One region of the Paenibacillus sp. GCM10012306 genome, then DNA from elsewhere that is predicted to be linked to it. Evidence: riboswitches for the same ligand, from Rfam matches in the RefSeq annotation. Region 1 holds a riboswitch; each other region holds the start of a gene.

Region 1 (8,087 bases):
TTCCGTTCGGGCCCTCACTGCGGATTAGTCCTGCCTTGGTAGCGAGTACCGCATGGTGGCGCCTGTCTTTCAGGGCCTGGCCGATAATCCGCTCCGACTCTGTTCCAGCATAGATATTGGCAGTATCAATGAAGTTAATACCTCCGTCCAGGGCTGCATGGACAATTTCGATGGAAGTACCCTCGTCAGCCCGTTTGCCGAAGGCATTCGTTCCTAAACCGAGTGCAGATACCTGAAGTCCACTGTTTCCAAGTCGATGATAGTTCATAGCCTTCACTCCATATTTTTATTGGTGAATAATTGCAGCGCCGTCTCGATGAAGAGCTTCACCGCAATAGATGAATCCTCCAGCGATTGGACGGCGATATGGATGTCGCGGTAGGCATCCGGGGACAGCTCTCGTACGATTACGCCCGAGGGTATTGAGATTAGCGACAGCTCGGACATAATGCTAACGGCCAATCCTTCCTTGACCATGTTCAATGCGGTGGCGAAATTGCTCACCACATACTTGGGGTTCAGTGTGCTGCCGCTGCGGCGGAACAGGTCCTCTACCGGCGGTTCGTAACCAGCTCTGCAGATTAGCAGAGTTTCCTCCTGAAGATCACTTACATGAATAATTTTTTGTTTGCCAAGCGGGTTATCCTCCTGCACCACACCGAACAATTGCTCACGGAAGAGGGGGAAGGTCTCAAAATCTCCAATGGGAGGCAGGATCAATCCGACATCAATAAAGCGGGAATCCAGCCAGTCCTTAACCTCAGTGACAGAGCCTTCGTACATTTCAATCTCCACACCGGGATATTGTAAGGCGATTGAACGGATAATCTTTGGGAAAAAATAAGCGGCAGCCACGGGAAAAGCGCCAATGCGGATTCGGCCTTTCTCGAGGCCCTTCTCCAGAGCGATCTCCTGATTAACTTTGTCGAAGCCGGCCAGAATTTCACGAAAGAGAACAAGGACACGCTTTCCTACATCGGTAAGCGCCAGACCGTTGCGCCGGTCACGGAGCAGGAGCTTCACATCTAGCTCTTCTTCCAGCGTTGAAATGGCCCGGCTGACAGCGGGCTGGGTCATGTTTAGCTCTAATCCGGCTTTAGTGAAGCTGCCGCTTTCGGCGATTTTAACGAATAAGCGAATCTGATTGTTGTTCATATCATTTTTGATATGCCCCTTATGATTAATATTTATTTCTATTATGAGTATGATTATTGTATCATTTGACATGAAGCCGATTCAAGGAGATGAAACCTACATCTATGCAGAAGAAAAATATACTGCTGCTCTTATTTCTTGTTATTGTTTGGGGCGTTAACTGGCCCTTGTCCAAGATTGCACTGGCCTACGCGCCACCCTTGCTGTTCGCAGGGATTCGCACGCTGATTGGCGGTGTGCTGCTCATACTGCTCGCTCTACCCAGATGGAAGAGCCTGCGCTTTAAAGAGCTGTGGCCGATCTATCTTGTCTCTGCCATTCTCAGCATTGTCTTCTACTATGGCTTTCAGACCATTGGGCTACAATATGTGCCGGCCGGTCTGTTCTCTTCGATTGTTTTTTTGCAGCCAGTCCTGCTAGGAATCTTCTCCTGGATGTGGCTGGGGGAGAGCATGTATGCACTCAAAATTGCCGGACTGATGCTGGGTTTCATCGGAGTAGCCTCCCTGAGCGTCGGCGGATTTACAGGCAGCATTTCCCCTTGGGGCATTCTTCTCGCCCTTGCCAGTGCGTTAAGCTGGGCATTTGGCACGATCTATATGAAGCTGCGGTCTGCCCGTGTAGATACGCTATGGATGACCGCCATGCAGATTACGATCGGCGGACTGATCCTGACGGTTTCGGGGTCCGTGACTGAACGTTGGGGAGATATTGTGTGGAATGGTGCTTTTATTGCCGATACCTTGTTCATTTCGATTTTTGTGATCGCGATAGGCTGGGTCGTGTACTTCAAGCTGATTAATGAAGGGGAGGCGGGCAAGGTAGGTTCGTTCACCTTCTTGATTCCGTTAATCTCGATTGGCACCAGTGTAATTTTCCTTAAAGAACAAATCACGCTTAACCTAGTCATCGGACTGCTGCTAATTGTGTGTAGTATTGTCCTGGTGAATGTGAAGTTCAGGCGTTCGGCCAAACTGTCGGCTAACTGATCAAGACCATATGCCTTATATTGAATAGTAAAAGGAGATCCCTGCTGACAATGCTGCAAGGGACCTCCTTTTCTTTTTATTTCATTTATTGTCGGCGCTGTAGCGTCTGTGGTGTGATCACGGCGTTCTCCAGCAATCCGGTAACCTCTTCTGAGTAGCCGCCAACACTGATTCTGCCGCCGCTCATTTTGTGCAGAACAAGTCTCTTTCCGGCCTTCAGGACGGAGTTGGTTTCACTTGTCCCGCCAACCGTCTGCGCGGTGATGGCACCTGTGGCCTCTAAATTGGAGTCCTCGCAGACCGCATTGCGGCTTGTGTAGGCAATGTCTCCATCGGACTGCAGATTGCTTTGCCGAGTACCCTTCCCATAAATGGTGATGTTGCCACCAGATTGAATGATGCTATTGTCGCTATAGGGCAGATCAATTCGGACTTTGCTCTCCAGCATAACCGTAATGCCGTTGTACATATCCTTTAGCAGCTTCAGGAAGGATTCCACAACCGCATCATTCAACATCCCGATAAATTGATCCGGCTGCAAAAAGACCTCGAGCAATCGTTTCAACTGTTTTATATCCTGAGGGTAGGAATGCTTGATATCGGAGAGAACATGCAGAAGCTCGGGGATCAGAATCGCAAATCGTTTATATTTGGTATCAAGCAAAAGCTGAATGACCTGGCCGTAATTCACAGGCTGTTGGCGGTTTTCTAACTTTTTGGCCAACACCTTGGCTGCCTTCCGTAGCAGATTGCCTTCCTCTAGGATCTGTTTTGACAGATGGTAGAGTCGGTTATTCAAAACTCCATGATATCCCGAATACAGTCTGCTCTCCACCACATCGCCATGTATCCAAATACTCCCGGTTGCAACGATGGTCGCATTCTTCACGTTTCCGTAAATATAGACATTTCCAATCGCTTCAATAATCATCTGCTCTTCCACATCGCCGTGAACAGCAACGTCCCCCGGGAATACGATGTGGCCGGTCTCAGGATTGACATTCCCCAGAACCCTGTGCGCTGCGGCAATGTCAAAGGTTCTGCCCTTCACTCCTGTCAGGCGGGGTCTGCCTGTACGAAGCGCCATGACCTTCAGACCGGATATAAGCTGTGTATGCTCCTTGGCTATAAGCTGGAAATCCTCAGGTGGGGCAGCAGGCAGCAGATGTCCATACACATCATATCCGGGAACCCCTTCGATGGGTGGATGCTTGATAGCTACGATGTCGCCCTCTTGGACTTCTGGGATGTCCGGGTAATTCTGCTCTTCCTGTCCACTCACGTTTCTATGGAAGATTTCTGCGGTCAGGGCTTCCTCGGAAAAAGGGATCTCGATTCTTGCATTGATCGCGGGTTTGGGCGCGGTACCTTCCGCTACACGGACAGGCCGTCCGGTAGGGTGGTTCAATGCCTCGTAAATCGCTGGAATATTGAGATTCTGGGAGATGGATTTTTTGTCAAAGTCGGCAAGGACCTGTTCGATGCGGACTGTAGACAGCAGGGCTTTCTTGTCCTGCTCCGCACTAACCGCAATGTTATTCGTGGCTGCACAATCCTTCAGGCGCCAGGCGTACTGTTCCAACCGTCGCAGGGTAAGGAAAGCCGATAACTTGTCTTCGGAGACTGTAATCTCATACGGTGCGGGCTCTTCAATCTCCCACTCCAGGCGGTCGGATGACAATACTTCGGTAGGGGCAGTAATGATCTGCCGGTTCTTCCTAAGGACAACGGGAGGAACGGGAGAGATGACAGCAGGTTTGCCGCCAGATAAAGGTGAGGTGATGAAAAATTGATTATTTTGAATAATGATGATGCCGTCCTTATTGTTCGTGTCGTCCAGTGGTAGAGATTGTGGAGCACTATTCAAGATTTGTTCGGAGGGCTCTATCGGCAATGGCCGGGCAAATTCTTTTACGTCATTTCGATTAGGGTGTTGCGACATTCTGTTACCTCGCTTCTTTGTATAATCAAAGGCATCTGTACATAGAGAGCACCGGGTTAAGATGCGATATCCGCTAGGGATATCCGCCATGCAGGCGTCTAATTGGCAGCCTGGCAACCATAAATGCAGCTTGTGCATTCTTAGGCCCATTGCTTTGCGTCCTACCCTTTCGAATAGTTTGCCTTTAAAAATGGATCAATGATGTATACTCAGCATCAGGCACTTTAATCGACTAAAATCGACAAAAAAAGAAGGCGCCGGTACGTCGTATATATAAAATTGTCGGCATTAAATCCTTTTAATTTTAGTGCTAAAGTAACGAATTGACAATATAAAATAAATAAATTCACCCAGACCGTCCACATGTAAAAGAGAGGCGTCTAAGCCGGATGGCCCGGGACGTCTCTCATGGGATCAAATAGTCCACAGAAGTACCTATATATTCCACATTTCCTTAATTATAACGCGTAAGATGGTTTTAGTAAAATAAAAGGACGCTCCCGTTTATAGCTTTTGGGAGAGTCCTTTTTTCATGTAATGAATACCTTGTGCGATATTGGTCTTGGCCTCATGCGGTACAACTGAACAGGTGGCATATTCCGCCCGCTCCACCTCTTCCAGCACCCGGTTCAAGTGGGAGAACACTGCACCGAGATCGCGCATGGCTGTCAGAGGGCAATGTCTCTGAAGCTCTGAGAAGCAAGAGAGCTGTAATTCCCGTGCATGGCGCAGGGCGTCTGGGAGGGAACGGGTGCACTCGATATCGGACAGGGTCTTCGTTCCGTACAGTGCGATGCAATCCGCGGTGGCTTCCAGCGAACCAGCCAGCCCTTCTGCAGCTGCATAATGCGGTGGAAGCAGAGCAATCTCATCGGCAATTTCCTTCACATAGGCATGAACGGTTTTCAGATGAGTAGTAGCTGTGCTCAGCTTGTGCAATTCATTACGGCATTGGTAATGGGATAGTGTGTAGTGAATCTCTTTCTGTTGCTTGCGGCTTCGTGTCAGCAGCTCCCCGGCTTGTTTCGATACGGCTTTGCCCTTCTCCGTACTTTGTTCTCCGGCGGCAAGTCCTCTCAGTGCATCTGCGAGCAGCAGGCTTCCTTCAAGTGCCAAGGCTTTTACCTTGACGAACCCCTTCGGCGGAACGATAATCATATTGATGAGGACGGCAATCAGTACGCCGATGAAGGTTTCGAATATTCTAGAGACTACATAATCGTTTTGATAGAAGGAAAGGGCCATAACAGAGGTGACGCCTACTTGGGTCACGGCCTGAATATTCACGCGGCAGGCGGTGGCGATGCCAATGCCGATGAGCAGCATAAGCAGGATAGAGAGCCCGCTTATGTCAAAGAACTTACCGACGATCAGAGCGACGATCCCGCCAAGAATGATGCCGAGGAGCCGGTAGATTCCTTTTTCTACAGAGCCCTTAACAGTACCTTGGGTAATCAGAATGGCAGCTAGCGGAGCAAAGTACAGATAATGATTGCTATAAAGACTGTGCACCACCACCCAAGAGAGCGATGCAGCTAGCGTCACACGTATCATATATAGGGAAAAACCAAATTTCTCAAGGCGGTCCAGTAACCCCTCGTTCATGTTCTTCATCTTCTTTCGCAAAAATAGGAAAACATCAATTAACTTTCATCCGTTTTCATTATATCACCTCATTTTTGACGAAAATCCTGATAAGTTTTACGAAGTTGTTAAGTTTCTGGGGGATGTTAACAATCTAAGCTATCGCATAAGGGGAAGCTATCTATTATGCTATACCTATATGGAGTGTCGAACGAAAGGAGGAATTGTCGCTTATCCGCACTGGGCATGCCGATATCGATTGTTCCCCGCAGGAAGCGGGTAAAATAGGATTGTATTACTAAAGGCAGGGAGGTTGTTAGCTATAGCTACCCAGGAAGGCACTATTATTTCTTTTGAGAAGGTAACGAAGCAATACGACGATGAAGAGGCTGTGCTCAAAGAGGTCAGTTTCGAGATTGAGCGGGGCAAATTTTATACATTGCTGGGTCCGTCCGGTTGCGGTAAAACGACGATTCTGCGGCTGATTGCAGGCTTTGCAGAGGCGACAAGCGGCTCGATCATACTGAACGGCCAGGTGATTAACCACATTCCTGCCAACGAGCGGCAGGTCAACACAGTATTTCAGGACTATGCTTTGTTCCCGCACCTGAATGTGTTCGAGAATGTGGCGTTTGGTCTGCGCATCAAGAAGATGAAGAAAGATGTCATCACGCAAAAGGTACAGGAGGCGCTGGGCTTTGTGAACCTTGCAGGCTACGAACAGCGGGCCATTAACGAAATGTCCGGCGGTCAGCGGCAGCGCGTAGCCATCGCCCGTGCCATCGTCAACGAGCCACAGGTCTTGCTGCTGGACGAGCCCTTGTCGGCGCTGGATTTGAAGTTGCGGACGGAGATGCAGTACATTTTGCGAGAGATGCAGCAGCGACTGGGGATCACGTTTATCTTCGTCACGCACGATCAGGAAGAAGCACTGGCGATGTCGGACTGGATCTTTGTCATGAACAAGGGCAAAATCGAGCAGAGCGGCACACCGCACGATATTTATGATGAACCGATTAACCGTTTCGTGGCTGACTTCATTGGCGAATCCAATATTGTTCCGGCGGTTATGATCGAAGATTACCTGGTGGAGATCAACGGGCGCCATTTTGAGTGTGTCGATGCTGGGCTACGCCCAAATGAGTCCGTAGAGATCGTCATTCGCCCAGAAGACTTGGAAATTACGACTCTGGAGCAAGGCAAGCTGCGCGTGCGCGTCGATTCCCAGCTGTTCCGGGGTGTGCATTATGAGATCAGCTGTTATGACGAGTCCGGGCATGAATGGCTGGTCCATTCCACACGTCAAGCTACTGTCGGCAGTGAAATTGGCCTTTATTTCGATCCTGAAGCGATTCATGTTATGCGATTCGGGGAAACGGAGGAAGAGTTCGACAGACGTCTGGAAGCTTACGGCGAGGTGGAGAGTCATGAACAATAAGGGCCGGTCGTTCTATCTCATCCCTTATTATTTGTGGATTGCCTTGTTTGTTATTGCTCCGGTATTGCTAGTCATCTACTATTCTCTGTTTGATCTGGACGGTCATTTGACGCTGGACAATTACGTGAATTTCTTTACACCTGTATATTTGAAAATGACGCTGACCTCCTTCTGGTACGCGTTTCTGATCACACTATTCTCGCTGCTGGTCGCCTATCCGGCGGCTTATCTGCTGACGAGAACGAAGCATAAGCAGCTGTGGCTGCTGCTGATTATTTTGCCGACCTGGATTAATCTGCTGCTGAAAACATATGCTTTCATCGGGATCTTCGGCACCTTCGGACCGATCAATAACCTGTTCGATGTGCTTGGGATCGGTGAGCAGCAAATTTTGTTCACGGGCTTCAGCTTTGTGTTCGTGTCGGTCTACATCTTTATTCCGTTCATGATTCTGCCGATCTTCAGTGCGCTAGAGGAGCTTAATCTGTCTCTGCTCGATGCCGCGCGTGATCTGGGAGCGTCCGGCTGGACAACCTTCCGGCGGGTGGTCTTTCCACTGACGATTTCGGGTGTGCGTTCTGGCTGTATGGCGGTATTCATCCCGGCGCTATCTCTGTTTATGATTACGCGCCTCATCGCCGGTAGCCGGGTCATTACGCTCGGTACCGCGATTGAGCAGCACTTTTTGGTTACACAGGATTGGGGCATGGGCTCCACAGTAGCCGTATTTCTGATTGCGATTATGGCGCTGTTCATGATTCTGTGGGGCGGCGCACGGAAAGGGGTGCAGAGATGAGGAAAAGAAACGGATTCTCGAATCTGTATCTCGTTTTAGTGTTCGCTGTGCTGTATGCACCGATTGTTTATCTGATGTACTACTCGTTCAACAGCGGGGGGACGATGCACAAGTTCGAAGGCTTCACCCTGGAATATTACCGTGAGGTGATTCAGGATACCCGGCTGATCATTATCGTGATCA
Region 2 (8,087 bases), on a different contig from region 1:
AAAACAGGACTCAGTGAAGACGAACTTATTGCGATTATTGGAGAATACGACGGCCTGCTCGTACGCAGCCAAACAACAGTTACTGAAAAAATCATTGCAGCTGGAACCAACCTGAAGGTCATTGGCCGCGCTGGCGTAGGCGTTGACAACATCAAGCTGGATGCAGCTACTCAACGTGGAGTAGTTGTTATTAACGCCCCGGACGGTAACACCATTACGACCTGTGAGCACGCTTTTGCTATGATGATGGCTCTTGCCCGTCACATTCCACAAGCCTATGCCAAGACCATTGGCGGCACTTGGGACAGAAAGTCTTTCCTCGGCGTTGAGCTGCGCGGCAAGACACTTGGCGTACTCGGCATGGGCCGGATCGGTAGCGAAGTAGCCAAACGCGCCAAAGCCTTCGGCATGAGCATTCTTGCCTATGACCCGTTCCTGACGGCTGATCGTGCTGAGAAACTCGAAGTCAAGCTGGCCTCCGTGGATGATATCGTCCGGAATGCAGACTTCATGACGGTTCATACTCCACTGACACCTGAAACACGTCATATGATTGCCCGTCCGCAATTCGAAGTAATGAAAAAAGGTATGCGCATTGTAAACTGTGCCCGCGGTGGCGTTATTGACGAGCTTGCACTGGTAGAAGCAATTGACAGCGGAATTGTTGCTGGAGCCGCATTTGACGTATTTGAGAAGGAACCGCCTGAAGCTGATCACCCGTTCCTCTCCCATCCGAAAATTATCGTAACGCCGCATCTGGGTGCTTCGACCGTTGAAGCCCAGGAGAACGTTGCAATCGACGTTTCCGAGCAGGTACTTAATATCCTGCGTAACGAACCATTCATTAACGCTGTAAACATTCCGCCGGTAGCACCAAGCGTAATGAACAAGTTGCAGCCTTACTTTAACCTTGGTGAAAAACTGGGAAGCTTCGCGACCCAAATCACCGACACCGCCATTCGCGAAATTCACGTTGAATATGCCGGAGACCTCTCGGATGTAGATACACAGCCGCTGACCCGCTACATCGTGAAGGGTGTGCTTTCCCGCCACTTCGCTGGTGATGTCAATATTGTCAACTCCATGCACCTGGCCAAGACCCGCGATGTGAACGTCGTTGTGACTAAAGCTTCCAAGACCAAAGGCTTCACGAACCTCATCACTGTGACTTTGAAAGCTGAACATGATGAAGAGCGCCTCGTAGCCGGTACCCTGCTTCAAGGATATGGCGAGCGGATTGTACAAGTGAATAAATTCCCGGTTGATATTGCGACAGAAGGTCATCAACTCGTGATCTCGCACAATGACAAACCGGGTATCATCGGTCTGGTAGGCACACTGCTGGGCGAGAACAATGTGAATATCGCCTCCATGCAGGTTGGACGCAAAATTGTTGGCGGTGCAGCAATCATGCTACTCACTGTTGACAAGGCCGTTCCACAAGACGTGCTGGTGAAGCTGGCTGGACTGCCAGAAATCAACACCGCTGAGGAAATTGTTCTGCTGTAGGCTTAATGCTACTCCAGAAATGTTATTCTTATTGATACATTTAAGAAGCCATCCCCGTTCTTTAGCGGGGTGGCTTCTTGTATTTTACTCAGGAACAAGGACTCACGCTTTGCATAAATCCCATTTAATATATGACATCAACTGACATATTAATATGATAAACTCAAACTATAACACTCAAGGAGGAGAACAGATATGAGAGCTGACCGGCTCGTTTCTATATTACTGCTGCTACAGAATCGCGGCAAAATGACCTCCCGTGACCTGGCGCAGACGCTGGAGGTGTCCGAACGGACGATAATCCGGGACATGGAAGCGCTCAGTGCAGCTGGCATTCCCGTGCTGGCAGAGCGGGGACGAGAAGGCGGCTGGATGCTTACCGAGGGCTACCGCACCTCCTTGACAGGCATGAAACCGAAAGAGATCGCCTCCCTCCTACTGTCTGCTGATTCAACGATTCTTAGCGATCTTGGCATTGAAGAGGACTTCTCTTCTGCCGCCCGGAAGTTGGAGGCTATAGTAGCCCCGCATTCCAACAAGTTCGCGCTTGATCCAGTTCAGCGTATACATGTGGACGGCGTGAGCTGGCATCCTTCAGATGAAGCATATCCTTACCTAGCACTGCTGCAGGATGCACTTCGGAACGATCGGGTGGTCAAAATAACATACCTGCGAAATAACGAAGTCAGTGAACGGCTTATTAATCCACTCGGGCTAGTAACCAAACGCGGAGTTTGGTATGTCGTTGCAGAAAGTAGGGGAGTACTGCGGACATACCGGGTGTCCAGACTACAGCATGCAGAGCTCACGAGCGATTTTTTCCAACGCCCGGAAGGATTCGATCTTGGCCAGTACTGGCGGCAATCCACGCAAGCCTTCAAATCTGCCCTGCCGAGTTATCTAGCCACTGTGCTGATACGGGAAGAAACGATACAGGAATTTGAGCGGGAGAGATATCTTACTATAAAAAAAACTACCCCATGTTCCAACGCCGGGTGGCTGAAGGTTGATGTCGATTTCAACACTATGGAGTGGGCCTGCCGGGTACTTTTGTCATATGGGTCCAGTGTCCTAGCCCTCTCACCACAAGTTCTGCAAGAACAAGTACGACAAGCACTGGCAGATACAACCGCACTATATGAGTCTGTCGGACAGAATTTCGTCAAAGATGATCCCGAATAGCATTTATGTCAGTTCTTACAGTAGACCTATACCCGGTTAATCGCCTATAATATTACAATACACAACAATAAAGGGGGACATATTTCCTATGGACTGGATGTACAAGCTGCCTTTGAAACAAAGAATTGTCGCCGGATGTTACTTGATCGCCGCTTTATTCTCCATCCCTGTTTTGGTCACATTTATTATTCTCGGCAAAATTGTTATCGGCATCATTCTGGTGGTCCTGCTTACAACCCTGACTTACCCTCTTTCTCGCTTTGTCGAGAGAACGCTTACATCTTCTTTTGATGATATCTCTAACGTTACACATACGATTTCTAAGGGGGATTTTACGCAAAGAGCCGATGAGAATGGCTCCATGGGTGATATCAGCCGCTCCTTTAATACGATGATCGACAAATTGAAGACCATTTTGACCGATGCGTCACAGATCACACGTCAGGTTATGGATGCAAGCCGCGGTATTGAAGACAAGAATCAGAATCTGAAGATCGTCATGTCTCAGGTGGCAACCTCCTCCAACGAGCTAGCTCAAGGTGCCAACGAGATTTCTAGTGATATTGCTGGCATGATTGATTCTATTAAAGATATTGAAACCAAGGTGTCCAATTACGCTTATTCGACCAAAGAAATGAACAAGAAAACTATACATACGCTGGAATTAGTAGAGCAAGGTCGCCAATCGGTAGATACCCAATCGGAAGGCATGCGCAAGAATATTGAAGCTACACAAAAAGTAGCTGATACTATTGATGCCCTCTCCCATAACGCTCGCGGTATCACCATGATTACCAAGACAATTACCGAAATTGCGGAACAGACCAACCTGTTATCCTTGAATGCTTCCATCGAAGCTGCCCGTGCCGGAGAGCATGGCCGCGGGTTCGCCGTGGTCGCCCACGAAGTTCGCAAACTGGCTGAGGAATCAACGGCCTCGACCAAAGAGGTCTTCAGCTTGGTGCGAAGCATTGAAGCCGATATCAAGGAAGCCATTGCGAATATTACCATCAATGAGGAAGTCGTTCAGGTACAGAATGAAATGATCATTCAGACTGCACAAATTTTCGGGCAAATTGTCCAAAGCGTACAGTACATTACCGAGCAGATCGCCGCCTTCTCTTCGGAAAGCGATCTGATGCTGGACAGTGCCCTGAAAATCTCCTCTGCGATCGAGAACATCTCCGCCATTACCCAGCAAACAGCGGCCAGCACTGAAGAGGTCTCTGCATCGATGAGTGAGCAGATCAATGCTCTGGAATCTGTTGCAGAAGAGAGTGAAAAAATGACGTCAGCCGTCTTCCAGCTACAAAAAACGATTCATATTTTTAAATTTTAGAATTTGTCATCAAAATTTAATTTTTGTTCCTTTCAGCACAAAACTGCCGTATAAGCTCTATTTTATACGGCAGTTTTTCAAACTTATGAAACGTTTGCATTATATCGCTTTCAGACCTTTCCGTAAAATTCATACTCACAAATAACGATTCGCCTTCTCCCCTCTCAAGCATCCTACTTTTAACCCACTCACTTCCATTATAGTTTAGAAAAAAATAAGTATTTGGATTCAATTCTTTCATTAAAAATATCACGGCAAATGATGAGTCAACTAATTTCTTCAATTATTATCTAATCTTCTCCATCCAATTGTTTTGATCCAATTTGCATTTTTGCACCAACCCCTCTAGTCAAATATTCCATACTGACCCAATTAATAGTTTATTTTCGCTCTATTTTGTAACCGCATTCTAATTTACAATACCCCCTTGGATACATTTTAAATTAAAACTATATCCCTATTCTCTTTCATTTTTTTCGTCAAATTCCGAGTTCATTTGTGTAAAATATATTGACAAAGACGAGCTAGGAATATAATGTAAAGGAAAATTATTCTTATAATTAGTTATATAATTTATATGGGCAAAATTCCTGAAAAGGAATGACGCAAAGCCATGGATCTACAGCCTCATTTTTCTGAGGCCATGACTGCCAGGTTGCAGAGAAAACCAGGAGGATCGACTTAATCTTGCGGTCTGAGTGGCGGTTTTTTGCTTCCAACCTGTGCTCCATTATTCGAGCACAGGTTTTGTTGTTTCTTTATACCCGTTTGTATCGTTCTAATCATTTCGCATCACCAGAACGATAATATATTTATCTTTTTACTTATCCCAATTCATACACTTGAGAGGTGTTTTTTTTGAAGACAGTCGCAGATTTTATGGCGGAGGCACTACGTAATCTCGGAGTAACCCATTCATTTGGTATTATTGGTAAATCCATTTGTCCTTTAGTTCTAAAGATGGTGGATTACGGTATTGAGTTTATTCCTGGAAGACATGAATCCAGTTCCGGGTTTGAAGCCGCAGGCTATGCCCTTAAGACTGGCGGACTAGGTGTTGCTTTCGGAACATCCGGTCCCGGAGGAACGAACCTACTGACTGCAGCGGCCCATGCCAAAGCGAATAACCTTCCGGTACTATTTATTACAGGTCATCAATCCATAAAAGAATTAGGTATTCCGCAATGTCAGGATTCTTCCTCATATCTGGCTGATCTTGCTGATATGTTCAAACCGGCTACTCTATTCAGCAAGCTTGTAGAACGTGGCGATAACTTCAGTACCATTTTCAATCATGCTATCTCGATTGCTCTGAGCGGTAACCGTGGTCCCGTTCATCTTTGCTTGCCTTTCGACGTTCAGACAGAACTGCTGGAAGAATTCCCGGTAGTCTATCCAGAGCGCGAATCGTTCGTAAGCATCTCCAATTTTGACCGTGTAATCAACGCTATCAACAATGCTGAGAACCCACTGATTATTGCGGGTAAAGGTGTTAACCGTTCCGGAGCTCATAAAGAGCTGATCGAATTGGCTGAAACCTTCAACATCCCTGTCGTGACTTCTCCTGGCGGCAAAGGTGCTATTCCTTGGGATCACCCGCTGTATCACGGTCCTGTCGGTGTCGGCGGATGCACTCATGGTGATGATCTGCTAAATCGCAGCGATTTGTATATTGTACTGGGCTCCCGCCTGAGCGATATGACCATCTGTAATCTCAAACGTGAGAACCATCCAGAGACTTTAATTCAGTTCGATAGTGATCCTACGTTTGTGGGCAAAATTCTGACCTCCCAAACAATACCGGTCACCGGGGATCTGCGTGATAATCTTGTGTATTATCTTGAACACCTGGATAGAGATTCTGTGACCAAACGTACTACCGAAAGCTTTAACTATCGGGATGAACTGCCTGAGCTCCCTGGTCTCTCTCTGGCTTCAGTCATGAATGTGATGAGTGATCTGATTCCATACAACAACACTATGTTCGTGGATGACGGAAGCCATGGCTTTAATGCCGTTAAATGGTATAACGTTAAAAAACCGGGCAGTTTTGTGTTTGATGCCTATTTTGCCTGCATGGGCAACGCCATTGGCATGGCTATCGGCGCCAAGGTTGCATCACCGGATGAAACGATCTTCTGTGTGACTGGCGATGGATGCTTTATGATGCTCGGTGCAGAGATTAATACAGCAGTATGTAAGGATATCCCGGTTATTTTTATCGTTGTGAACAACATGCAACTGGATATGGCGCTTAAGGGAATGCAGAAGACTACGGGCCGAATTGACGGAACCCTATTCGAAGTCCCAATGGACGCCGTGAAGTTTGGTGAATCCCTTGGAGCAAGCGGATATCGCTGTGAGACGTTGGAACAATTCTCCGCTGCGATCGAAGATGCGGTAGCCTTGAACAAGGTTGCAGTAATCGAACTGTTGACAGACCGTGACGAAGTACCACCTACTGCACACCGTGTAGTGAATCTTTAATTAGGGGGCCAATTTATGAGCGACAATTTGAACAACAACATCAAAAGTGGTCTGAACCACTTTGCTAACTTATCAGGGGACTATGGTGCCAAAGCCTTGGCCCCTATTAAAGACCATTTCCCAGATCTGGCTGAATATATTATGGGCGCCGCCTACGGTGACATTTTTCAGCGCAACACGATCGGTGATGACTGGAAAGAAGTTGCAGTAATCTCCGCACTGATTGCGATGGGACAATACGAACAACTTGGCGTCCATTATGTTATGGCGCTAAGTGTAGGTGTCACTGAGGAGCAGCTTAAGGGTGTTCTGCTTCATTTGGTGCCTGCTCTGGGGGCTCCACGTGTAATTAGTGCCTTTAACGTATTGCTCGAAGTTTTGGAAGAAGTAAAGTAGTCCCTGTTCACTACAATAATTTACATTTTTCGACTTTTTCATTGCAAATATATAAATCATATGCTATTAATATAGTTAAAATATCCCAAAAATAAGTATAATATCGATTGTCGAAAATCGTGAATCAAAGTTTTTGGATATATTATTAATTTGCAAAATGATGTCCTATTTATCAGATCATACTAATTTATGGGAGCGATGAATGAATGGGTAAATTTATTTTGGAAACAGATTCGGTTAAAAAGATTATCAATGTCGAATTGGATGGCACTTTCTCTGAAGAGGATGGCATCAAATCCATTCAAGCCTACCAACAAACCATTAATCCGATCACCCCAGCAGACTATGAGCTGCGCTTTGATTGCAGAAAGCTTAACGTTACCGCTCCTAATGTTGTGCCTCTTCTGGAGGGATGCTTCACTATGATCAAGCAAGATGGCTTTGCCAAAGTGATACTGACCCTTGAGAACAATCCAATTCTTAAAATGCAATTGGCGCGCCTGGGACGTAAAGCGGGTCTGGATAACCTGGAAATTATCTCTACAGTTACTGCATAAGACACAACTTCATATTAAAACCTGTATTTTGCCTGATCATGCAATTATCCATCAGCTCATCACTAATAAGGGGGCAATTCAATGGCCGGCATAATCATCAGAGACATCGCTATCTATCATCCGAGTAATAAAATCGGCAATGATTTCTACATCAAGCATTTTGACGATAGAGGAATAGAGATTCGTGGACTTCTGGCGGCATTGGGTCGTAACACCCGCTACAGTATTAATAATGAGGACGAGAATGCACTGACTATGGGATTTGAGGCGGCTAGTAATGTACTGGAACAAGCAGGACTAACTGGCCAAGATATTGATCTTATCGCCTTCTCCACCCAGACGCCGGAATATATTATCCCGACCAACTCGGTGATCATGCACCGTTTGATTAATGCAGCTTCCCATACCATCTGCATTGACAGCAATGCAAACTGCATAGGTATGACGGCAGCCTTTGATCAGGTTAGCCGGCAGATGATGGCAAATCCCCGTATCCGCCGCGCGCTAGTTATCGGGTCTGACCATATTCTCCCGCATACCGACCGCAATAATCCAGTATATTATGCCGGCTTCGGCGATGCTGCCGCGGCCGTCATTCTAGAGCGTGATGAAAATGC
Region 3 (8,087 bases), on a different contig from region 1:
TGGAGGACCATGCCTGGAACATCGACGGGATTATCGGTCATGCCCAGAAATTCGATGAGCAGGCGTTTATGACCCGGTTCAAGCAGTATGTGGAACAGGCATATGTCAATTTTCTAAAAGGAGGATGATTGTATGAAGCTGGCAGTAATCGGCACCGGTTATGTAGGCCTCGTGTCTGGCGTTTGCTTTGCACTCAATGGAAATCAAGTCATCTGCGTGGATAAGGATGCGGAGAAAATAGGCAAGCTGAACCAACTGGAATCCCCGATCTACGAGCCGGGCATCGAAGCGCTGATCGAGATGAACACGCAGGAGGGCAGACTGTCCTTCTCCGCAGATCTCCGGGATTCGGTGCGCCGCTCCGATATTGTCATCCTTGCTGTAGGAACACCTTCCTTGCCAGGAGGGGAAGCCGACCTTCGTTATATCGAAGGGGCCGCCGCAGAGATTGGTCAGGCGATGGAAGGCTATAAAATCATCATGACCAAATCGACTGTACCGGTGGGAACGAACGAGAAAATCCGTCAGATCATCTCTACGCATACGCGGCATCCGTTCGATGTTGTGTCTGCGCCTGAATTTCTGCGCGAGGGCTCGGCGATCCAGGATACCCTGCACCCGGACCGGATCATTATCGGCCTGGATAATGCTGCGCTGGAGCCGCTTATGCGCGAGCTGCACCAAGGCTTTACGGATAACATTTTCGTGACGGATATCCGTAGTGCGGAAATGATCAAATATGCATCCAACGCTTTTCTGGCAACGAAAATCTCCTTTATTAATGAGATCGCTAATATTTGCGAAAAAGTGGGCGCCGACGTCACTGAAGTCGCGCAAGGCATGGGTATGGACCGCAGAATCGGCTCTTCCTTCCTGCAAGCTGGTATCGGCTATGGTGGTTCCTGCTTCCCTAAGGATACCAATGCCTTGATCCAAATCGCCGGCAACGTTGATTATGAATTCAAGCTGCTGGAATCCGTTGTCGAAGTCAACAAAGGGCAGCGGTTCATGATCATCTCTAAGCTGCATGAATCGCTTGGTAGCCTGCGTGGGGCTGTCATCGGCGTGTGGGGGCTGGCCTTTAAGCCTAACACCGATGACGTCCGCGAGGCTCCGGCGCGAGAGATCGTGGAAGCACTGGTAGCCGAGGGGGCTACCGTGAAGCTGTATGATCCGATTGCCGCCGACAACTTCCGGCAGCAGTACGATCATCCGCAGCTCCGCTGGTGCGGACTGCCGGAGGAAGTAGCGACAGGTAGCGATGCAATCTGCCTCCTGACAGACTGGAGTGTGTTCAAGGATATCGATCTGCATCGACTGGCGGAAAGCATGCGCCGCCAGGTCCTGATCGATGGCCGCAATGTCTACTCCAAGGAGCAAATCGAAGGTACCGGCCTGGAGTACCACTCCGTAGGCCGTCCCCAGATGGGCGGCTTGAGCGGCTACTCGCCAAGCGTCGCTGGCGCGGTATAAGCTAAGGAGCTACGCCAGCTTGGCCGGTTTGGTAAGGCAGGGGGCTGCGCTAGCTATGCTAAAGTGGCGAGACTGTGTGACTGCACTAGCTAGGCTAGTGCAGTCCTAGAGTCGATGAGGCTGACGCATAGGGCGGAACTCTAGTATGCGCTCATATCGGCGGATGCAGGGTAAACACTGGTGAGGGCTCGTATTAGCTGATGCACAGGAGACCCGCTAGAGGCAGTTCGTTATTAGCTGATGTACAGGAGACCCGCTAGAGGCAGTTCGTGATTAGCTGATGTACAGGAGAACCGCTAGTGAGAGCTCATACTTATCATTCCCGAAGTGCAATTAAAGGCATTTTTGTACTCTAAATATTCTGTAGCTAAGAGTTAGAAGTAATTAAAGGCAATTTTGTACCTTAAATATTCCGAAATAGCCCTTTTGGAGTGATTTTTTAAAAAATAAGGTACAAAAATGCTCTTAATTCCCTTATTTGCCTATTTTAGAGGAATACAAGATACAAAAATGCACTTAATTGAAGGAACCTTTCTTCACAGTAAAAAAGACGGAGGAAGGGAGGGGGCAGGCAGAGTTGTGCTCTAAAGTCCTAACTTCACCAAAACCACGCCTGCTCTTCTGTTTGAATTTTAATAGCGAAAAACTATGTTTGAATGGACCTAGCCAGAACGACTAAATGACACTTTGTCCGAATAACGCTAGTAGGTACGACCGAATGACACTTTATCCAATTAGCACTAGCAAGTATGACCAAACGACACTTTATCCGATTAGCACTAGCAAGTACGTCCAAATCATCACTATCTATTAATTTTACCCGCCAATATGTTTATCCTAACACTCCTTGTGAACTTCCCCTGTTTATTCGCTTATGGAATACAGGTGACAGGAAGGGAGGATTAGACCGATCTTGGCGTTGAGAGATTCATCATGCAGGCTCGCTTTAAGTGATTGATGTGCTGGAGTCTGTTTTACCGGGATTACTTTATAGAAGCCCAATTGGCCTTCTATATCGCATATATAGCAAGCAAGGGATGGCTACGTTTTACCATATGAATGAGGAGGGTTCACTTATGAAACTGGTACTTTTATCAGGCGGCTCAGGGAAGAGGCTCTGGCCATTGTCCAATGATTCACGTTCGAAGCAATTTCTGAAGGTACTGGAAAGCCCGCAAGGTGAGCCGGAATCGATGGTGCAGCGGGTGTGGAGGCAGCTCGAAGAGACTGGACTCGCAGATTCGTCTTATCTGGCTACAGGCCGTGGACAGGTAGAAATGATTCAGAGCCAATTGGGAGGCCATGTGCCGATTATCGTTGAGCCGGAGCGCCGCGATACCTTCCCGGCTATTGCGCTGACAGCAGCCTATTTATATACCGTGGCTGGCGTGTCGCCTGCCGAGACGGTGGCTATTTTGCCAGTGGACCCTTATGTTGAGGCTGCTTTCTTTGAAACGGTAGCCCAGCTTGAACATACGATGGAGGAGAGCGGCGCTAATCTGGCGCTGATGGGTGTGGTGCCTGAGCATGCTTCGGAGAAATACGGATATATCATCCCGACCTCCGATGAGCCTGCGGCGAGCGGCTTTATGCAGGTAAGCCATTTTCAGGAGAAGCCGGATCGCGTGCAGGCGGAGAAGCTGATCAGTCGCAATGCGCTGTGGAACTGTGGTGTGTTTGCTTTCCGTCTTGGCTATTTGCTGGATATTTTGCAGCGTAAAGGGCTGCCTCTCAACTATGAGGAACTGCAGAAGCAGTATAAACTGCTGTCCTCCATCAGTTTTGACTACGAAGTGGTAGAGAAGGAAGAACGGATTGTTGTGCAGCCGTATGATGGATTCTGGAAGGACCTGGGCACGTGGAATACATTGACGGAAGAGATGAGCAGCAATCATGTCGGCAAAGGGGTTGTTACGGCTGATTCCGAAGGCACCTGCCTCGTGAATGAACTGGATATTCCGATTACGGTCATTGGTGCAAAAGATCTAATTATCGCTGCCAGTCCCGACGGAATTCTCGTAACCCATAAAGCGGAAAGCCCACGGATCAAAGAAGTGCTGAAGTCGTTTGATCAGCGCCCAATGTACGAGGAACGTCGCTGGGGTCATTATCGTGTCATTGACTATGTGAAATATGAAGAAGGCAATGAGGTGCTGACGAAACGGATTTGCATCTCACAAGGGAAGAATATCAGCTATCAGTTGCACCGCAAGCGCAGTGAGGTCTGGACCATTATCAGCGGGGAAGCCAGCATTGTTTTGAATGAGAAAATGTATAACGTAAAGGCGGGCGATGTGGTTCGCATTCCGGAAGGCACCAAGCATGCCATTCTGGCTTTAACGGACGTGGAGTTTATTGAAGTGCAGACAGGCTCTGAACTGGTAGAGGAAGATAATATCCGTATCACCCTGAATTGGGATGATATTGAGCTGCATCAGTTTATTTCCTAGGACCGGATTCGAGCGTAGGGGAATTTAGTAGAACAAACTATCTATTTAACCAAATGCGAAGCTTTTAAAACAGGTATAAAGACTCAAAAATGATATTTTTTTCATAAATGCACTAAAAAATAATTAAATAGCGTCGATATTTACGGTAAGAGGGATAGATCCTTCAATAACGAAAACGGCAAACCTATCGAAAGATAGGGACGCAAAGCTATAGGGCCTTTCGCAAGAATGGCAGCCTGGCTACCGAAAGGGAGATGTATGTTGAAAGCTTACCGTAAGTATCGTTTGTTGCGCGCACTCCTGTCCGTTGCTCTGTTTCTGACGACCCTTCCACTGAGCGTGGGAATCGTTCCGTCTATGGCAGGAGCTGCAGGCTCCGGTACTCCGGTGAATCCCGCTGCCTCGCCCGAAGCTGTAAAATTACTTAACTACATGTACTCTTTATCCGGTAAAGGAATTATTGCAGGGCAGCATGACTACCTGGAGAGTCCCGATGAGTTCAATCTCAAGCTGCAAGATACCAGCGGTAAATATGCCGCACTGCACGGTTACGAGATGGGCGCTATCAGCGGGCAGAATGAGAGCCAGGTTGCCTGGTATCGTCAGAATGTAGTGAACAGCGCCATCAGTTGGAGCAAAAGCGGCGGAGTAGTCGCCATGACCTTCCATCAGAGCCTACCGGGAACCAGCTATGATTGGTCCAATGTCTCCAGAAGTCTCAGCCAAGCGGAATTCAATAAGTACGTTACACCAGGGACGGTACAGTACAACAACCTGATTGCCGAACTGGATAAAGTGGCGATACCTTTGAAAAGCTTACGTGATGCAGGGGTACCTGTATTATGGCGGCCGTACCATGAAATGAATGGAGATTGGTTCTGGTGGGGAAAGAAAAATAATTTCGCTGCACTTTGGAATATTATGTATGACCGTTTTGTTAACGTTCATAAATTGAATAATCTGCTGTGGGTATGGAGTCCGAATGCCCCGAATGCCTGGGCGGATCCGTATGCTCTGACCTATCCGGGTGCGGATAAAGTAGACATTCTCGCTGCAGATATATATGAGAACGATTATAAACAAAGCCATTACGACAGTCTGCTGGCGCTGGCGGCCGGGAAGCCGATCGGTATCGGAGAGAACGGGGAAATGCCAGACGTAGCCAAGCTGAGAGAGACCCAGAGCAAATGGACCTTTATGATGACCTGGGGAAAAATGCTATACGATAATAACCACACTGATGATATTAAAGGTTTTATGAACAACAGCTACACGGTAACCAGAGACAAATTTGCGGCTGGAGCGGTACCGGCACCTACGCCACCACCGGCTCCTCCAGTACCCGCTGTTACGCCATCAAACACACCGAAACCTCCTGCTGCACCAACAGGGAATACTGGAACAGGGGGAAAGCATACGATGGCGAATGGGTTAACGGGGGAATACTTCAACAATATGCAGCTTTCCGGTACGGCGGTTCTTACCCGGAATGATGCAGCGATTGATTATAACTGGAGGCAGGGTTCACCGGATGTAGCCTTGCTGGGTGTTGATAATTTCTCTATCCGTTGGACGGGGAAAATCAAACCGCTGTATAGCGAGAATTATCAGATCTACACTGAATCCGATGATGGCATTCGGGTGTGGATCAACGGGCTGCCGATCATTGACAGCTGGAATAATCAAAGCGGGACTGAGCATCAGGGGAGCATCGCCCTGAATGCCGGGGAGCTGTATGATATCAAAGTGGAGTATTACGAGAATCTGGGTGATGCCCGAGTGCGCCTGATGTGGGCAAGCCCTAGTCAGGTGAAGGAAGCCGTTCCGACCAGCGCATTGTTCGCGAGCGTGGACGGAACTGAGAACTACGTTATCTAGTCCTTACGCATTTAACGGATCACAGCAATGAGATTCTTTTCAGCCGATCGGTAGCCCTGCTCTTTGGCAGGGCTACTGAACTATAGGCTCCCGGGATAAGAAGACAATTGTCCTTGACGGAGATCAGCTTGGTTCTACCGGACCGGGAGCCTGACTACTGAAAGGAAGATGACACATGAAGCCATCCTGTAATTATCGGCTGCTTACGACCTTGTTTCCGGTTCTTCTACTACTGTCTCTCCTGCTCTCCTGGGATAATCCCAAGGACAAAGCGGCAATAGACCCGGTTAATCCTTCGGCTTCGCCAGAGGCCTCCCGATTGCTGCAATATTTGACGGAGCTTAGCGGACAGGGAATCATCTCTGGGCAACATGATTATCTGGAAAACCCAGATGAATTCAATAATAAACTGAAGTCGGCCAGTGGAAAATATGCTTTGCTGCATGGCTATGAATTAGGAGCTCTAAACCATCAGTCACCGAAGACGATTGCTAAGCAGCGTCAGGCTGTAGTGGACAGCGCCATCAAGTGGTATGAAGGGGGCGGCATTGTCGCTATGACCTTTCATCAGAACCTGCCGGGAACTTCCCCGATATGGTCTAATGTTTCCATGAAGCTAAGCCAAGAGCAGTTCAACGCCTACGTTACCCCGGGTACTTCTCAATACAACAGCCTGATTGCAGAGCTAGACGATATTGCTGTGTATCTGGGGAAATTGAGGGATGCCGGGGTACCCGTTCTTTGGCGGCCTTATCACGAAATGAATGGAGACTGGTTCTGGTGGGGGGACAAAAGCAATTTTGCCGCGCTATGGAATCTGGTTTACGACCGCTTTACCCATATCCACAAGCTGGATAATCTATTGTGGGTATGGAATCCGAACGCGCCGGGTCCAACTGCTGGCCCTTACAGCGAGTATTATCCAGGCAGCGACACCGTCGATGTGCTTGCGGCCGATATTTATAATAATGACTATAAGCAAGCCTACTACGATGGTCTGCTAGAGCTTGCTGGAAGCAAGCCGATCGGCATCGGTGAAAGCGGCGAGCTGCCGGACCCTGAGGTTCTAGCCAAGACCCAAAGCCGCTGGGTATATATGATGACCTGGGGCAAAATGCTGACTGGAAACAACAGTGCCCAGCAGATTCAAAGCTTTATGGGTAGTCCGTATACGGTATCAAGAGGTGACTATATACGTACGGTAGGCGTTGCCTCAGTGTCCGAGGCGATCACTGCGACAAACGGTCTGACTGGAGAGTACTTTAACAACGCAGAGTTGATGGGAAAACCGGCGCTTATCCGTCATGACAGTCTGATTGATTTTAATTGGCATGGGGGCTCTCCGGCGGCAGGTATTGGCGTCGATACCTTTTCTGTGCGCTGGAAAGGGAAAATCAAACCACCATCCAGTGGAGACTACACCTTCTCGGTGTCCGCAGACGATGGAGTCAGACTTTGGGTTGGCGGCAAGCTGATCATAGACAGCTGGGAGAACCGGAGTGGAATGGATCGGACCGGCAGCATGAAGCTGCGAAAAGATACTTTATATGATATTAAGGTGGAGTATTATGAGAATCGCGGAGATGCCAGCATCTCTCTGAAGTGGGCGGGACCGCACCTGAAAGAAGCCGTTGTACCGCAGAATGCATTGTTCTTACCATAATGGAAGCAGAGCTTTCAGGGCAAATCACCTTAAGAAAGCGAGGACAAGGGAATGAGCATAATAAGATCAGCCCGCAAACCTTTACTTGCCACACTAAAATTTACTGCCTTGACAGTCTTGTTTCTATTGTCTGTCTCTGTATTTGGAAAGGACGGTACACGCAGCGGTGAAGTGGAGGTAGATATGTCGAAGCTTACCGCAGCCAATGATACGGGTCCTGTTATTCCCCACGGTACCTTAATCTGGAGATTTGGCCAGCATGACGGTTCAGCACGTGAATTTGCCGTCAGCGGTTCATCCGATGCCCAAAAGGTGTTTCAAGTGGCTTCTCCCGTAGTGAAGTCAACGTTGCTTAAAAGCATCCCTTCCGGTCTGGACGGGACGACAGAGCCTGAACTTAGCATTAACTACCAACTGGACAAGATCCCGGTGAACGGGGTCTTGTTTCGCGTCAGTATCCTGGATGCCTATAAATCTGTACCGCAGATGAGTGTGTTTTCCAATCGGGAGTTATCGGGTATTATCCAGATTGCCGGTGTCGCGGGAGCGGAAGATCAATACAATTTTCGCAAAACCTATGAACTGTACATCCCGAAGGAGCAGCTGCAGGTCGGGAGCAATGA
Region 4 (8,087 bases), on a different contig from region 1:
ATCAAATCAAGACGGTCCTATCCGGTTCCATGGAACCGGGCATCCATACCGGCTCCATCATTGCGCTCAAACCCGGTGGTGATATGACCCGCTTCCAGAAAGGCGATGTCATTACCTTCATGAATCCAGAGAACATTCTGATCACCCACCGTATCGTCGATGTCAGCATGAACAGCGCCATTGGCGAGGCCAGCTATACAACCAAGGGCGACAACAATAACGCTGCCGACATGTCCCCGGTCAGTTCGACCAACGTGATCGGAGAGTATACCGGCTTTACCGTTCCTTATGTTGGTTATGCCATGAACTTCGCAGTTTCCAAGGCAGGTAGCGTGCTGCTAATGATCGTACCAGGTCTCCTGCTCCTGTTGTACGCGTTATACAGTACCTGGAAAGCTATCACCGCTCTGGAAAAGAAGAATAATGTGCCTGCCCCTGCTGAGTCACTGCCGGACACCTTACATTAATAGGATTGTAAACTCCCGTTTACGAAACGTGGAGCAACAATATACATGACGTAAAGTCAGAAACTAAAAAGATCGAGAGAGGGATGAAAGAATGAATATTAAAAAAACACTGGGGCTGGGCGTTGTCTCAGCAGCGCTTGGATTGACTTTGGTCGGCGGGGGAACCTTCGCATATTTCAGCGATACCGCGCAAAGTACAGCTTCTTTTAACAACGGAACATTGAGCTTGGATTCTGATCCCTCTGTGATCGTGGACCTCAACAATCTCAAGCCAGGTGATATCATCACCAGAGACTTCAAGCTGAAGAATAGCGGCTCACTTGATATTTCCCAAGTGCTGCTGAAAACGGCAACTGAAGTTATAGACGTGAACAATGACAATGGAACCCATAACTTGAAAGATGACATCGTGGTCACCTTCCTGGTTAATAAAGACAAGATCACTTCTCCGGTTCTGATTAAAAAACTGTCTGAGCTGGAAAACCTTTCGCCTGACCTTGTAAAAGCAGGCATCCTTGGTTCAGTTTTCGGCGAAAAATCAGGGATCAAGGCAGGAACTCTGGATAAGCTGTCTGTTCAGTTTGCCTTTGTCGACAACCTCCAGCCTCAGAACTACTACCAGGGAGACAGCCTGAAATTGAAGTGGACCTTCGAGGCTAAACAAGGCGCTGGCGAATACAAGTAAGCCGTTCGATCTCAACGCATTAACTATTTTGTCTACCATTTTATTAACCATATAAGAGGAGGAATTTATTCATGGGTATCAAAAAAACATTGGGTCTTGGCGTAGCAACGGCGGCTTTGGGATTGTCTTTAATCGGGGGCGGCACCTTCGCTTACTTCAGCGATACAGCGGAAAGCACAGCAACTTTCGCCGCTGGTACGCTGGATCTGAATACTAATCCTGAGCAAAATGTGAACCTGAGCAATCTGAAGCCAGGTGACATCGCTGTCCGCAACTTCACTCTGCAGAATAGCGGCTCGCTCGACATTAAAGAACTGAAGCTGGTTACTACGTATATCGTAACTGATACTAACAGCAACAACGCCGGACAGGATCTGGGTGCTCACTTTAAAGTAAAGCTCCTTGACAGCAGCTATACTAGCGGCTCAATTGCTGGCCATGTCGTTGCCGAAGCAACACTCAAGGATTTGCAGAGCAATCCAGGCTACGATTTGGTAGCCAATGCCTTCCCAGGCGGCATCTCCGCAGCCCAATCCAAGACGCTCAAATTAGCCTTTGAGTTCGTTGAGAACGGCCAGGATCAAAACATCTTCCAAGGTGACAAACTGGACGTGAAGTTGACCTTCAACGCCAAGCAAGGCGCCGGAGAATTAAAATAAGTCTGATTCCTAAAAACTACCGGCATCTCTTACACCCTTCACCGGGCTAAGACATGCCGGTTTTTGCTCCAATCCCCTCCTCTTTTCTCCTCTGAACAGCAATGTGTCTTTGTCCGTTTCAAGGAAATTTGTTATACTTATACAAAAAGTACGGAGGGGCGTTGTCATCGTGCCTGATAATATGGGAGGGCGCATCCATGAACTCCGGGTCGAGAAGGGCTTATCCTTATCCGAACTTGCGGACAAGGCGGATGTGGCCAAGTCGTACCTGAGTAATGTTGAGAGAAATATTCAGTCCAACCCCTCTATCCAATTCATTGAAAAAATTGCCGACGCACTACAAGTATCTATTCACGTGTTGCTATATGGAGACCTCTCCGACACTGAAGAGACGCCGCTGGATTCGGAATGGTTCCGGCTCGTGCAAGAGGCAATGAGCTCCGGCATCAGCAAGCGGGAGTTCAAGGAATTTCTAGATTATCAAAAATGGCGTCTTGAACAAAAGGATTAAAGATTTCGGCCCTGAGCGCTTCAATAGCTTGGGGCCCCATCATATAGAGAAGGGCACAGCATATGCTGTGCCCTTCTCTATATGTATCTGTTATGATTCAAGCTGCTAAATAGCCTTCAAAGCCTTCTCATTAAAGAAACGGCGAATCTCCTCCGCCTTGATGCCCGCCTTCTTGGCACTCAGCAGCAAATATACCCATTCTAAATCCAGATCAACTGTCTGCAGTTCTCCGTTGTTCCCCTGGTTGGACTTATCCAAAAAATCTCCTCCTAAGATTTCGCGTCCCCAGGCAGTCCGGCCGTCGTAGTATTTCTACCTTAGACCCGAGACTTTGTGCCCCTGCCTTTCAACAGGTTTACCCTTTACTGGACCCTTTACATGAAAGGATCTGGCTAGAAATTATTATTAAAAACCATACTGCAATAACATTATACAAGAAAGAATCGGAAAAGTGTGTCGTTTTCTGGGAATTTCTAAGGTGAGAAATGTAAAAAGTTTAGCTCTTTTTGACTAATACCTGTCCAAGTTGAAACCACCTGTACCCAATGCACAATTTTGAACTTATTAATAATTCTACTAACCCAAAATAGACTAATTATAGAACCATTAACCCATATCCGAGCATTGTAATCAGGTTTTATAAAAAAAACGAGGACTATCGAATTATTTTAATAGTTACACTTGTTGATGTAATCTATTTATGGCGCTATGGCATCAATGACCAGGCTGAACCATACCGTTTTGCGATTGGATTGGACGAAAGTATGAATTGATTAAGGCCACCGAAAGTAGCACAATAGTAAGGAAATGAAAACGCAACCATCACAGCTCCGAACAAGGCCCATACCAGCGCCCCGCGTTTGGAGTTCATCCGTTAGGAGGATGTATTCATGGCAGCCAAAGAGCCCTACAATGAATCTGTTTGGAGCAAATATTATGGCCCCAATCTGGGCTACATTCAGGAGAAGTATGAGCAGTTTGTGAAAGACCCCTCCTCAGTTGAAAATAATTACCGTGAACTTTTTACTGTTTATGGCCCGCCTCCCCTGGCGCCGGATGCTGAACCAGCTCCGCAGCCTATCGTCTCGGGAGATGCAGTTTGGCTTCGCAAGGCTGTCAAAGCCTCTAAGCTAATCGCTAACATTCGTATATATGGCCATTTGGCCGCCAATATTGACCCGCTGGAGCGGGATCACAATCCTATGACAAAATGGCTGAATCATGAAACGTATGAATTGACGCGAGAGGACCTCATGGCCCTCCCTGCTTCACTAATTTGGGAGAATGTCCCGGATAATATTCAAACCGCTTGGGACGCCGTTCACCGGATGCGCCAAGCCTATACACAAACTATAGCCTACGAATTTGGTCATGTGCATGATGAACAGGAACTTCGCTGGTTGAACAGCCAGGCGGAGTCCGTTAACTCACCTGCGCCATTGAATACCGCCGAACGCAAGGATTTGCTGAATCGGCTAATTCAAGTGGAGCAGTTTGAGACCTTCCTGCACAAGACTTTCGTAGGCCAAAAGCGTTTCAGTCTGGAGGGCAATGATGCCCTGGTACCAATGCTGGACGAAATCGTACGCGCTGCCGCGCATGAAGGTGCCGAGCATATCCTGATGGGTATGGCCCACCGCGGGCGTCTGAACGTACTGGCTCATATCCTGGGCAAGCCGTACGATATCATTTTCTCCGAGTTCCATCATTCACCGAACAAGGAACTGTTCCCTTCGGAAGGCTCCATGGGTATTAACTACGGCTGGACCGGAGACGTAAAGTACCATCTGGGTGCTGATCGCGCCGTACGTGAAGGCGAAACCGTCCGCACTAGGCTGACACTGGCGAACAACCCGAGCCACCTGGAGTTTGTTAATCCTGTCGTAGAAGGCTTCGCCCGTGCCGCTCAAGAAGAGCGCAGCACACCAGGCCTGCCGAAGCTCGACACGAACAAGGCAATCGCTGTGCTGATGCACGGAGATGCCGCCTTCCCAGGTGAAGGCATTGTGGCCGAGACACTGAATATCGGCAAGCTGGACGGTTATACGAATGGCGGTACAATTCATATCATCGTCAACAATCGAATCGGCTTCACGACCGAAAGCGAGGACTCTCGGTCGACGCATTATGCCAGTGACCTGGCCAAAGGCTATGAGATCCCTATCATCCATGTTAATGCTGATGACCCGGAAGCCTGTGTAGCAGCTGTTCGTCTGGCTAGCGCTTATCGCAATAAGTACAAGAAGGATTTTGTCATTGATCTGATCGGTTACCGCCGCCACGGCCATAATGAGATGGATGATCCGGAAACAACCCAGCCGATCGTCTACAGCAAGGTCCGCAATCACCCGACAGTTCACAGAATCTATGCCGAACGCCTCCGTCAGGAGAAGGTCGTCACAGATGAAGATGTGAAGCAAATGAATGCCGATGCAGAGAGCATCTTGCAGCAGGCTTATGATAATATGAAAGAAGGCAAAAATAAGAGCGCGGACAGCAAGACTTCCGTTCCCGTGAAGACAGAGACTGTCCCTAGCAAATTGACTGCCGTCTCTCTTGCTACGCTCCAACAGATCAACCGCGAGTTGCTTAGCGTTCCTGACGGATTCACAGTCTATCCTAAGTTGCAGCGGATTCTGCAGCGGCGCAAAGACGCGCTGAACGAAGGCGAGAAGGTGGACTGGGCACTGGCAGAAACTCTGGCCTTCGCGACCATTCTTAGAGACGGGACTCCGATTCGCTTGAGCGGCCAAGATGCACAGCGCGGTACCTTCGCGCACCGTCACCTCGTCCTGCATGACAGCGAGACCGGAGAGTTGTTCTCTCCGCTGCATCAATTGAGCGAAACTCACGCCTCCTTTGGCGTGTACAACAGCCCGTTGTCTGAAGCTTCGGTGCTTGGCTTCGAGTATGGCTACAACGTATTTGCACCTGAGACTTTCGTGATCTGGGAAGCCCAGTACGGCGACTTCGCCAATGCCGGGCAGGTCATCATCGACCAGTTCATCTCAGCCGGCCGGGCAAAATGGACACAGCGCAGCAACCTAGCTATGCTGCTTCCACACGGCTACGAAGGTCAGGGACCGGAGCACTCCAGCGCTAGATTGGAGCGTTTCCTCCAGCTGTCAGCGGAAGAAAATTGGACGGTGGCGAACCTGACCACTGCGTCCCAGTATTTCCACCTGCTGCGCCGTCAGGCTTCTCTGTGCGGCAAAGCAGATGCCCGTCCACTCGTCGTCATGGCGCCGAAGAGCCTGATCCGCAACGCGCGCAGCACCTCTGCCGGAACCGAACTGGTTTCAGGGCAGTTCCAGGCTGTACTGCCTGAGCCGCTGCTCGGCCAAAACCCGGCTGAAGTGAAACGGCTCGTGGTTTGCAGCGGCAAGGTCGCTATTGACCTGCAAGCCGAGCTGGAAGCTGCTACTGCAAAGGGCAAGGAATGGTCCTGGCTGCATATCTTGCGGCTGGAGCAGCTCTACCCGTTCCCAGAACAGGAACTGGCTGCTCATCTGAGCACCTTCCGTTCTTTGGAGGAAATCGTTTGGGTACAGGAAGAACCGAAGAACATGGGCTCCTGGAGCTTCACTGAGCCTCGTTTACGGGCCATCGCTCCCGAGAATACCAAGGTTAAATATATCGGCCGTCCGGAGCGTTCCAGCCCGGCAAGCGGATATGCAGATGTTCACACCTACGAGCAACGTAGAATTGTTACGGAAGCCCTGAAATTGAATTCGCAAGTACAAACGGCTGTACCGTCCTCCTAAGAGGACGGTGTCACTATAGCGTAAACTATAAAGTTTGGGGAGGTAGCGGCCTGTGTCTGAAATTAAAGTACCTGATCTAGGCGAATCCATTTCCGAAGGAACGATCTACAAATGGCTGGTTAAAGAGGGCGATACTGTCGGCCAGGGAGATGTACTGGCAGAGCTGGAGACGGACAAAGTCAATCTTGAGATTAGTGCAGAGGAGGATGGGGTCATCTCCTCCATCCTGCGGCAAGCCGGCGAGAACGTAGCCGTTGGCGAAGCCATCGGCATTATCGGCGCGGCAGCAGCCGGCACGCCAAAAGCGGCGAACGGCAGTAACACCGTGGCCGCACAGGAAGCGGCAGGCGGCAGCAACGCCGCCGCGCCTCAGGCAGTAGCGGTAGCGCCTGCACCCGCTACAAGTCCCGCGCCCGTAGCTGTGGGCGCGGGCGACAGCTCCGCGGCCCTGGCTACGCCGGGCGCGCGCAAGCTGGCACGGGAGCGCGGCATCGCCCTTGGCGAGGTTAGCGCCCGTGACCCAATCGGCCGGATTGGCCAGGCCGATGTACAGGACCATGGCGCAGCGAGTGCTGCTGCGCCAGCTGCTCCGGCGCCGCAAGGCAAGCCGGAGGCGGCGAAGCCGCTTGCGGCGCTGGGCAAAGCGCCGCACCCGGAGGACGGCAAAGCGACTGAGCGCAAGCGCATGTCGCGCAGACGGCTGACTATTGCCAGCCGTCTGGTGGAAGCGCAGCAGACAGCGGCGATGCTGACCACCTTCAACGAGGTGGACATGACGGCGATTCTCGATATCCGCAAACGCCGCAAGGATAACTTCAAAGAGAAGCATGATGTCGGGCTCGGCTTCATGTCCTTCTTCACCAAGGCCGTGATCGGCGCCTTGAAGGCCTATCCAATGCTTAACGCCGAGATCGACGGCGAGGATCTGCTGCTGAAGAAATACTATGATATCGGCATTGCCGTTGCGGCCAAGGAAGGTCTGGTCGTACCGGTCGTCCGCGATGCGGACCGGCTGAGCTTCCCGCAGATCGAGCGGGAAATCGGTGCGCTGGCCGCTAAAGCACGGGCCAACACGCTTAGCCTGGCTGAGCTGCAAGGCGGCACATTCACGATAACTAACGGCGGAGTGTTCGGCTCACTGCTCTCTACACCGATCCTTAATACCCCACAGGTAGGTATCCTGGGTATGCACAAAATCCAACTGCGCCCGATTGCACTGGACGAAGAGACTACTGTCAATCGGCCGATGATGTATATCGCCCTGTCCTATGACCACCGGATCGTCGACGGCTCCGAAGCCGTAAGCTTCCTGGTCAAAGTCAAGGAACTGCTGGAAGATCCGGAAGCGCTGCTGTTGGAAGGCTAATTGCCTTCATCCAGGTTGGCCATGAGGAAGCAAACATATCAATCAAAAAGGAGATTCCCGGAGCGTTGCTCCAGGGACCTCCTTTTTTTACGACCATACTTATCGGTCTTGCTTAGCTTCTGTACCTTAACCTTCCCAATGGAAGTAAATTCGGCAGTCATGGACGATATAAAGTACTAGACTACCGCTATTTTTTATTGAATGATCGCCTCTCGTTAATACAAATGCTTATCTCCAAAATGTAATCTTGTCAGAGCTTAACCGCACGGATTCATATCCTGCTTCCTTCGCTTTGCCTATGGAGATAATCATTACTGGCGCATAGCGTTCTTCATCTAAATCAAATGCTTTGGCTACCTGATCAACTTCAAAGCCTGCCATTGGATTCGTATCATACCCATGTGCACGAGCGACTAACATTAACTGCATAGCAAACAGGCTGCTATCGATTTTTGCCACTTCGATTTTCAATTCTTTCGGTAAAGTTGGATACATCGACAGGATCGTTTGAACCTGGCTATCACGTACTTCTGCTGGCATTTTTCCTTGTTCCACAGCTGTGTTGTAAATTTCTTCAACATTTAAATAGCTTTCGGTGTCGCCAAAAATCAGCAGCATGGCTGATGAAGTATCAT

The links. Region 1 has a riboswitch for cyclic di-GMP ahead of ACFORK_RS11820 (flagellar assembly protein A). Riboswitches for the same ligand answer to the same signal wherever they lie in the genome.
Region 2: another riboswitch for cyclic di-GMP. It lies ahead of ACFORK_RS03745 (thiamine pyrophosphate-binding protein); the one in region 1 lies ahead of ACFORK_RS11820 (flagellar assembly protein A).
Region 3: another riboswitch for cyclic di-GMP. It lies ahead of ACFORK_RS19375 (glycosyl hydrolase); the one in region 1 lies ahead of ACFORK_RS11820 (flagellar assembly protein A).
Region 4: another riboswitch for cyclic di-GMP. It lies ahead of ACFORK_RS21820 (anti-repressor SinI family protein); the one in region 1 lies ahead of ACFORK_RS11820 (flagellar assembly protein A).

Annotation. Positions count from the first base shown of each region.
Region 1 is NZ_JBHRYW010000004.1:221,135-229,221, forward strand. It holds gene ACFORK_RS11805 (aldo/keto reductase) at 1-268, opposite strand, end outside; gene ACFORK_RS11810 (LysR family transcriptional regulator) at 274-1,155, opposite strand; gene ACFORK_RS11815 (DMT family transporter) at 1,245-2,144, shown strand; gene ACFORK_RS11820 (flagellar assembly protein A) at 2,230-4,086, opposite strand; cyclic di-GMP riboswitch class I at 4,188-4,279, opposite strand; gene ACFORK_RS11825 (FUSC family protein) at 4,591-5,691, opposite strand; gene ACFORK_RS11830 (ABC transporter ATP-binding protein) at 5,984-7,108, shown strand; gene ACFORK_RS11835 (ABC transporter permease) at 7,098-7,904, shown strand; gene ACFORK_RS11840 (ABC transporter permease) at 7,901-8,087, shown strand, end outside.
Region 2 is NZ_JBHRYW010000002.1:8,251-16,337, reverse strand. It holds gene serA (phosphoglycerate dehydrogenase) at 1-1,509, shown strand, start outside; gene ACFORK_RS03760 (helix-turn-helix transcriptional regulator) at 1,705-2,691, shown strand; gene ACFORK_RS03755 (methyl-accepting chemotaxis protein) at 2,780-4,030, shown strand; gene ACFORK_RS03750 (hypothetical protein) at 4,047-4,313, opposite strand; cyclic di-GMP riboswitch class I at 4,601-4,693, shown strand; gene ACFORK_RS03745 (thiamine pyrophosphate-binding protein) at 4,880-6,517, shown strand; gene ACFORK_RS03740 (carboxymuconolactone decarboxylase family protein) at 6,533-6,913, shown strand; gene ACFORK_RS03735 (hypothetical protein) at 7,120-7,470, shown strand; gene ACFORK_RS03730 (3-oxoacyl-[acyl-carrier-protein] synthase III C-terminal domain-containing protein) at 7,552-8,087, shown strand, end outside.
Region 3 is NZ_JBHRYW010000009.1:31,671-39,757, forward strand. It holds gene ACFORK_RS19360 (glycosyltransferase) at 1-128, shown strand, start outside; gene ACFORK_RS19365 (UDP-glucose dehydrogenase family protein) at 133-1,473, shown strand; gene ACFORK_RS19370 (sugar phosphate nucleotidyltransferase) at 2,550-3,923, shown strand; cyclic di-GMP riboswitch class I at 4,091-4,171, shown strand; gene ACFORK_RS19375 (glycosyl hydrolase) at 4,182-5,801, shown strand; gene ACFORK_RS19380 (glycosyl hydrolase) at 5,977-7,464, shown strand; gene ACFORK_RS19385 (discoidin domain-containing protein) at 7,648-8,087, shown strand, end outside.
Region 4 is NZ_JBHRYW010000011.1:64,251-72,337, forward strand. It holds gene sipW (signal peptidase I SipW) at 1-467, shown strand, start outside; gene ACFORK_RS21805 (TasA family protein) at 559-1,152, shown strand; gene ACFORK_RS21810 (TasA family protein) at 1,224-1,811, shown strand; gene ACFORK_RS21815 (helix-turn-helix domain-containing protein) at 1,993-2,322, shown strand; gene ACFORK_RS21820 (anti-repressor SinI family protein) at 2,428-2,580, opposite strand; cyclic di-GMP riboswitch class I at 2,608-2,692, opposite strand; gene ACFORK_RS21825 (2-oxoglutarate dehydrogenase E1 component) at 3,213-6,086, shown strand; gene odhB (2-oxoglutarate dehydrogenase complex dihydrolipoyllysine-residue succinyltransferase) at 6,139-7,452, shown strand; gene ACFORK_RS21835 (nitroreductase family protein) at 7,681-8,087, opposite strand, start outside.